2 regions of the Carnobacterium sp. FSL E2-0243 genome follow, and region 1 is predicted to be linked to the other one. Evidence: a T-box and tRNA genes for the amino acid it is inferred to sense, from the RefSeq annotation. Region 1 holds a T-box; the other holds one or more tRNA genes.
What was found. A T-box is a leader RNA that pairs with one kind of tRNA and senses whether it is charged. The one in region 1 lies ahead of MHI00_RS10360 (valine--tRNA ligase), so its partner is inferred to be a tRNA-Val.
Positions count from the first base shown of each region.

Region 2: it encodes a tRNA-Val, which carries the amino acid that the T-box ahead of MHI00_RS10360 (valine--tRNA ligase) is inferred to sense. The anticodon was not compared.

Region 1 is NZ_JBBOPM010000001.1:2,209,349-2,213,637, reverse strand. Features, by position in the region: gene MHI00_RS10370 (redox-sensing transcriptional repressor Rex) at 1-177, shown strand, start outside; gene tpx (thiol peroxidase) at 370-861, shown strand; T-box leader at 931-1,158, shown strand; gene MHI00_RS10360 (valine--tRNA ligase) at 1,447-4,092, shown strand; gene MHI00_RS10355 (bifunctional folylpolyglutamate synthase/dihydrofolate synthase) at 4,255-4,289, shown strand, end outside.
Region 2 is NZ_JBBOPM010000001.1:3,406,918-3,411,206, forward strand. Features, by position in the region: gene MHI00_RS15940 (Ig-like domain-containing protein) at 1-1,953, opposite strand, end outside; tRNA gene MHI00_RS15945 (tRNA-Val) at 2,229-2,301, opposite strand; gene MHI00_RS15950 (calcium-translocating P-type ATPase, PMCA-type) at 2,414-4,289, opposite strand, start outside.

The sequences.
Region 1 (4,289 bases):
TCGCAAGAAGCAATTAATCAATTAGTGGCTGCAGGTGTTACAGCAGTTCTTAACTTTGCACCGGGTCGAGTTAAAGTATCTAATGAGATAGACGTTCGTTATATCGACTTAACAACAGAGTTACTAACACTTATCTACTTTAATGAAAAAATTCGCAAACAAACGCAATTGAGCTAAAAAATCGGTTGTTATAATAATCAAGGGACTAAGAATTAATTTGACAGTCTCTTGAGATTTTGTAAGCAGAATAATTGCCTATCCCTAAGAAGAAACTGTATACTTAATTAGAAAGAGTGTAAAAGCACATAGAGATGTAGTTCTTATGAGCCAACTCAACAAACTTTTTTATAAATAAGGGAGCGATAAATAATGGAAATTACCAAAAGAGGAACAGTCATCAAAGTTGAGGGAACTCAGCCAAAAACAGGTGAAAAAGCACCTCATTTTACATTGAACAACTTATCAGATAAAAAAATTAATTTAGCTGATTATCAAGGAAAAGTTGTTTTGGTTAGTGTTGTACCAAACATCGATACATCAGTTTGTGCGATTCAAACAAAACATTTTAATCAAGAAGCGGGACAATTAGAAAATGTTCAATTGATTACGATTTCTAACAATACCAAAGAAGAGCAAGCGGACTGGTGTGCAGGAAATGGTGTTGAAATGGAAATGCTACATGATACAGATTTAGAATTTGCTAAAGCATATGGGGTATATATGCCAGAACTAGGCTTATTAGCTCGTTCGGTTTTTGTAATCGATCAAGACGGTGTTTTAGTATATGAAGAAATTGTGCCAGAAATGAGCCATGAGCCAGACTATACAGCTGCATTGGCAGCAACAAAAGCCTTAATTTAAATCATTCAATCAGCTAGAAATCGATTTTTCTGTTGAGTTTACTATCATTCAATGCTAAAATAAAGTCAATGAAAAGCATTGATCAAGAGGAGTAGTTTTAGATACTAATTTTAAGAGAAAAGAACAAATGCTGAGAGTTCTTTATTAGTCTAAAATGAATGTAGCTTGGGAGCTGATAGAGGGAAGTTAGAGTAACTCTATCCGGAGGTAGCGATCCGTTAACAGCGTTTAGAGTGGTGTGTTGTTTTCAACATGCAAAATAGGTGGTACCGCGAATTCAAAGCATTCGTCCTAATTAATTTTAGGCGGATGCTTTTTGTCATGGTTCTTGTTGCTTTAGCAACTTAGAACCATGATACACATCCATCAAAGATGGACTGTGATCCTTAAATGTTGGTTTGTTGAGGTTCTTGTTGCTTAAGCAACTTAGAAACACAGTATGCATTAATCAAAAGGTTGATGTAATCCGATAATTTTGGTTTGTCGTATTTTAAGTAAAAATACAAATGAAATTGCATAAACCTAAAATAACTTTGCTTAGTTTATAAAACTTAAAATCAAATGAAAAATAGGGAGGAAGATAGTATGTCAGAAGAACTAAAAATGCCAACTAAGTATCAACCCCAAGAAGTAGAAGCTGGACGCTACGAAGAGTGGCTAAAAAAAGATTTATTTAAGCCAAGTGAGGATCAAACTAAAGAACCATATTCGATTGTGATTCCACCTCCAAACGTGACTGGAAAATTACATTTAGGCCATGCTTGGGATACCACATTACAAGACATTATTATTCGTCAAAAACGCATGCAAGGCTACGATACATTATGGTTGCCAGGGATGGATCATGCGGGAATTGCGACTCAAGCAAAAGTCGAAGAAAAATTAGCCCAAGAAGGTATTTCACGCTATGATTTAGGCCGTGAAAAATTTATTGAAACAGTTTGGGATTGGAAAGAAGAGTATGCTAGCGTGATTCGCGCGCAATGGGCAAAAGTTGGAATTTCAGTTGATTATAGTCGTGAGCGTTTTACTTTAGACTCAGGTTTATCAGATGCAGTTCGTAAAGTTTTTGTATCCATGTATGAAAAAGACCTTATTTATCGTGGAGAATATATTATCAATTGGGATCCTAAAGCTAAAACAGCCTTATCGGATATTGAAGTCATTCATAAAGATGTTGAGGGTGCTTTTTACCATATGAGTTATCCGTTAGCAGATGGTAGTGGGACTGTTGAGTTAGCTACAACTCGTCCAGAAACAATGTTAGGTGATACTGCAATTGCTGTTCATCCAGAAGATTCACGTTACAAACACTTAATTGGGAAAATGGTTATCCTACCTTTAGTTAATAAAGAAATTCCAATTATTGCAGATGACTATGTTGAAATGGATTTTGGTACAGGAGTCGTTAAAATTACACCGGCTCATGACCCTAATGATTTCGAAGTTGGAAATCGCCATGATTTACCTAGAATCAATGTAATGGATGAATCTGGTGTCATGAATGAATTAGCTGGAAAATATCAAAATATGGATCGCTTTGCTGCAAGAAAAGCGGTTGTAGCTGATTTGAAAGAATTAGGTCATTTAATCAAAATTGAAACAATGGTTCATAGTGTTGGTCATTCTGAACGTACTGGAGTTGTTGTTGAACCGCGTTTATCAACACAATGGTTTGTGAAAATGGCGCCTTTAGCAAAAGAAGCGATGGACAATCAAGCAACGGATCAAGCGATTGAGTTTGTACCTGAGCGTTTCGAAACGAACTACATGCGTTGGATGGAAAATATTCATGACTGGGTTATTTCTAGACAACTATGGTGGGGACATCAAATTCCAGCTTGGTATCATAAAACAACTGGCGAACTTTATGTTGGCATGGAAGCCCCAGTAGATAGTGAAAATTGGGTACAAGATCCAGATGTATTAGATACTTGGTTTAGTTCAGCTTTATGGCCATTTTCAACAATGGGATGGCCTGATACAGAAGCGCCAGATTTTAAACGTTACTTCCCAACTAATACACTTGTAACAGGCTATGATATTATTGCCTTTTGGGTAAGTCGTATGATTTTCCAAAGCTTAGAATTTACCGGCAAACGTCCTTTCCAAAAAGCGTTAATCCATGGTTTAATTCGCGATGAAGATGGACGCAAAATGAGTAAATCTTTAGGCAATGGGATTGATCCGATGGAAGTTATTGATAAATATGGTGCAGATGCTTTGCGTTGGTTCCTATCAAATGGTTCAGCTCCAGGGCAAGATGTTCGTTTTAGTTATGATAAAATGGATGCAGCATGGAACTTTATCAACAAGATTTGGAATGCTAGTCGTTTTGCGATTATGAATATGAACGGTTTAAGCTATGAAGAAATTGATTTTAGTGGCGAAAAAACTATTGCAGATCGTTGGATTCTAACGCGCTTGAACCAAACAGTTGAAAAAGTAACGGATTTATTTGAAAAATTTGAATTTGGTGAAGCCGGTCGTCACTTATATAACTTTATTTGGGATGATTTTTGTGATTGGTATATTGAAATGAGTAAAGGGGTACTAAATGGTGAAAACGAAGCAGCTAAGCAAACAACTAGAAGTATTTTAGCTTATGTTCTTGACCAAACATTGCGCTTACTGCATCCAATTATGCCATTCGTAACAGAAAAAATTTGGGAAAGTGTTCCTCATGAAGGGGAATCTCTAGTTATAGCTGAATATCCGGTAGTTCACCCAGAGCTAAACGATGAGGATGCTGCAAAAGGTATGGATGTGTTAATGGAACTTATTCGCTCAGTTCGCACGATTCGTTCAGAAGTGAATACTCCTCTTTCTAAGAAAATTGAATTGCTAATCAAGACGAATGATGCTTCAATTGAAACCTTCTTAAAAGAAAATGAAACTTATATTGAGCGTTTTTGTAACCCAGAAAATCTAGTGATTTCTAGTCAAATTGAAGCTCCAGAGTCGGCTATGAGCGCGGTTATTACAGGCGCAGAAATTTATCTACCATTAGCAGGTTTAATTAATATTGACGAAGAAATTATCCGTTTAGAAAAAGAAATGGCTAAATGGGAAAGTGAAGTTAAACGCGTGCAAGGTAAGCTTTCAAATGAACGCTTTGTATCTAGTGCACCTGAAGCAGTTGTACAAGTTGAGCGAGAAAAAGAAAAAGATTATTTAGAAAAACGTGAAGCTGTTGCTGAACGTATTGCCTCACTAAAAGCGCAACAATAAAATCAGATAGAATGGGTTAAAAGGGCTGAAAAGAACTTTTAACTCATTCTGTTTTTTATTTTTACGCTAGTCATTTTTAAACAAGAGCGGTATAATAGAGAAACAAAAAAGAACGTAATAACTAGTATAAATGACGAATGTGAAGAATTGGTGGGATGTAAGTTGTTTAAGACGTATGAAGAAGCACTAGAATGGAT
Region 2 (4,289 bases), 1.2 Mb from region 1:
CTGTTGCTCATGAGGACTTTCAGATGGCACAATAGGTAACTCAACTGCTTGAGATTCCACTTTCTTTAATTGGCTCATTGCTTGTTCTAACTGAATTGTTATTTGTTCCATATCTGAATTTCTTACAGCTTGCGGATCATTTTTAAATCTTGCCAAACTCTCCTTAGCTAGCTCAAGGCTTTCTTCAAAAGGTACCCACGTTTCATTTGTATAATCTTCTTTTTGCTTATTTTCTGCCTCTATCACAAGATTTTCTAGTTCAAGAATCGTTTCAGGCGTGGGAATAAGTTCTAATTGAGTTATTGCTTCCTCTAATTGTTTTTGAATTTCAGTTACCTCTTCAACTGTAACTGAATGACTGTCATCTGTCCCTTTTCCAACAATAACTTCAGCTTTTTCTTTCACTTCTTTCAACACATCCCAAGATTCTTGGGTATAATCAGTTGCTGCTTTTCCTTCTGTTACTACCAATATTTCTTTTAATTTTTCAATAGCTTCTTTAACTTCTTCATTTTCTTCCGGTTTTGCTAGAGTCACTTCTTGAATAGCCTCTCCCAAATTTTCTTTGGCTTTATCTAGCTCTTCTATTGTTGCATCTTCATTATCTAAAGTCGTTTGAGCTGTATTTTTAGACTCTTCTAGTTGCGTATTTTCTGATGGAGTTAATTCATTAGGATCAATGCTTTCAGCTTCATCAATAGTGTTAGAAATCTCATCAATCGCTTTATTCACACTGCCACTAGCTTCGCCACCACTCCCATAAAATTTAACAGTCGCATTTCTCGTTTGAGAATCGTTATTTTCGTCAGCTGAACTAGCACTATTTATATATTGAGTTCCCGAGTTGTCCACTTTTGTTTTATAGGTGATAACGGCAGAACTATAATGATTAATAATGCTAAATGAGCCTAGATTTTCTAGTTTTAAATCAAAACCTGCATCGGTAAAGGATACCTCTGTCCGGTCATTCGTTAAAGTTGTAGGCAATGCATATTTCATTTTACTTTTCTTTGCTGCATCTCGATAATTAACAACAAAAGAGGTTTTCACTAGCGTTTGTCCAGGTCCAATTGTATCAATGATTGTCGGCTGAAATAGGTTTTGGTTGGCGTTATTCAAAGTAATGGTCCAATTAATTAATGTTGGATCATTTTTATCATAGGCCCCACTCTTAAATAGTACAGTAGGATTTGTTGTTCCGCCTGTACTACCTGTTGTTTTGCTTACTTTCAAAGTTAGATCCGTTGTTACTCCATTGACAGGCATACTAATCGTATTATTGCCGTCTGTAACTTTAGTCTTGTCTAGTTTAGCCCAAAAAAATAGCTTTCCACTAATAGCTGATTTGCCATTTACATAATCTGTAAAGGTAAGTGTAATCAGTCCTGTATTTTTATCAGTTGTAGCTAAGGCTATCGTATTGCCGTCACTATCTTTTAGAGGAAATTCTGTATAATTCACTAACTTCAATTCTTCTGGTAAGGCAATGGACATCGTTTCGCCTTCCTTAACTGGTGTAGTAATGTCAAAAGTATAGTTTACTTTAATTTTATCTGTATCTTTAACTTTTGCTAATGTATTTCCAGCCATATCTGAAAAAGAAACATCATTAAAAAACTGACTGCCATAATCAACCACAGCGCGTGCTACAGGTACAGGGTCTCCATTTTTCAGCGTAGCAGTTGGATTAGTTGTTTCAGCCTCGCTAATTGGTGTTACAGTAGGCGTTGACTCTGACTCTTTTGTAGCACTATCTTCTTCCACTGCAGGAGCTTCTGTAGTCGGGTCTACCAACTTATCGGGTGCTGTATTTTCAGCAGATTCTTGTTCTTGCGTGCCAGAAATTTCTTCAATCCCGCTTGTCTCAATCGTAGAAGTTACCGTTGCATAAGCAGGCGTAACCGCACTAAAAAACAAAATAAATAACATTAAAACCCTTACTCTTTTTTTCATCCCCTATCCCCCTATCCCTTTATTAAATTAATTTTACTACACTTATAACTAATAACACAAAAATAAGCCTTTCATTAATAAAATTTAAAATAACGAAAAAATTTCATATAGAAGAAAAAAACCTATTTCATTCTTTTTAATAAAGAGCAAAACAGGATAATTTTTATTCATATTTAATTACTCAACTAAATACGTAAACATTTTAAAATAGCTGCTTGAATCAAAAAATAGCGCTATTATTATAATAGCGCCCCTCTTGCTTATTATTTCTTAAATGGTCCCTACTGGGCTCGAACCAGCGACCCCCACCTTGTCGAGGTGGTGCTCTCCCAACTGAGCTAAGAAACCAAAAATAAAACTCGTTCTCTATCATTGTATCTAACTTAATTATTTTAGTCAACTCATCTTGATAACAAAAAAAGCGAAGAAGTAAACCTCTTCGCTTTTTTGCTAATTTAAATTATTTACCCATTGCTTTAACAACAAGTTTACGTGCCATATCAATTGGAATTGCTAGTACAGATAAGCCTAATACAATTGCCCATTCACTAACACTTAATGCTGTTGTTCTTAAGATTGGTCCACCGACGAAAGTCATAATAATTTGGACCACAATGATTAACAACATAATACGCATAAACATTTTATTGCGATTCAAGTTATCAAAAATGTTTAATTTTTCTGTACGAACATTAAATCCGTTAAAGACTGCATAAAGGATAAAGAATGAGAAGAATCCAGTTGTAAGAGCTAAATTCGTTAATTCAGGGGTTCCACGATCAAAGAATTGAACTAAGAATCCGCCTTTCAACATCCATAATCCCATAATTGTAATCACAACACCTTGGAAAGCAAAAGCTGAGAACATGCTACGCGTCACAATATTTTCATCACGACGTTTTGGTTTTTCTTTCATGTAGCGTTTCAACGTTGGTTCAGCACCAAAGGCTAATGCAGCTAACGTATCCATAACTAGGTTCACCCATAACATTTGTGTAATCGTCAACGGATGATCAATACCAATAAATGGTGCAATGAAACTAATCAGTAATGCCCCAACATTTAATGTTAATTGGAATACGATAAATTTTTGAATTGAACGGTAAATCGTACGACCAAATAGAATTGATTGCGCAATTGATTTAAAGTTATCATCTAGAATAACGATATCTCCAGCTTCTTTGGCAACTTCAGTCCCACTACCCATTGCGAATCCAACGTCCGCACGTTTTAAGGCTGGACTATCATTTACACCATCACCAGTCATACCTACAACTAAACCGATTTCTTGCGATAAACGGACTAAACGTGATTTATCTGTTGGTAAAGCACGAGCAATTACGCGCATATTTGGTAATAATGATTTTACTTCTTCATCTGGCATGTCATTTAACTCTTGTGAAGTTAAGACAATATCATCAGGGTTTTGTAAAATTTTCGCATCTTTAGCAATCGCAATTGCTGTTTCTTTACGGTCACCCGTAATCATAACAACTTGAACACCTGCTTGTTGAACATCATGAATCGCTTCAACAGCCTCAGGACGAACATCGTCACGAATAGCTAAAATTCCAACTAATGTGTAATCAGAAGGTAAGCTTTCTTCCGTCACGATTTCATCAGTCGTTGCTAAAATCAAGACACGAATTGATTTTTTAGCCAATTCATTGATTTCATTATCTAATTCAGCTAACTTAGTAAATGGTTGTTTTTGACCTTGTTCATCATAATACGTTGAACAATTTGGTAAGATTTTTTCTGGTGCACCTTTGATTAAGGTCGTATTCCATTCTCCGGCTACTTGAGTTGCAGAGAACTTACGAGCTGAAGAGAAAGGTATTGCTGAAACATGCTCAAGTGTACCGAAAGATTTTTCATCTTTTTCAACAAAGGCTAAAACAGCTTTTTCAGTTGGATTTCCACCAATAATGACAACCGCACCTTGGTCGTCTTCAGAAATTACAGCATTCGTATTATTTAAGATTGTTGTACTTACAATTTTTTTCAATTCTTCTGGAATTGCACCTAGTTTATCAAAACTAGTGTTGGCACCATTAATGTAAGAAACTACATCTAATTGACCTTTAGTAATTGTTCCAGTTTTATCAGAAAAGAGCATATTTAAACTTCCGCTTGTCTCAATTCCTTCTAACTTACGAACTAGGATATTGTCACGTAACATTTTTTTCATGTTTTGTGAAAGTACCATAGCAATCATCATTGGTAAACCTTCTGGAACGGCAACTACGATAACAATAACCGCTAGAATAAAGGCTTCAACAATGTCATTCCCAACAGGTCCAAGTTGACTAAAGTATTCTGAAATTTTTGCACCA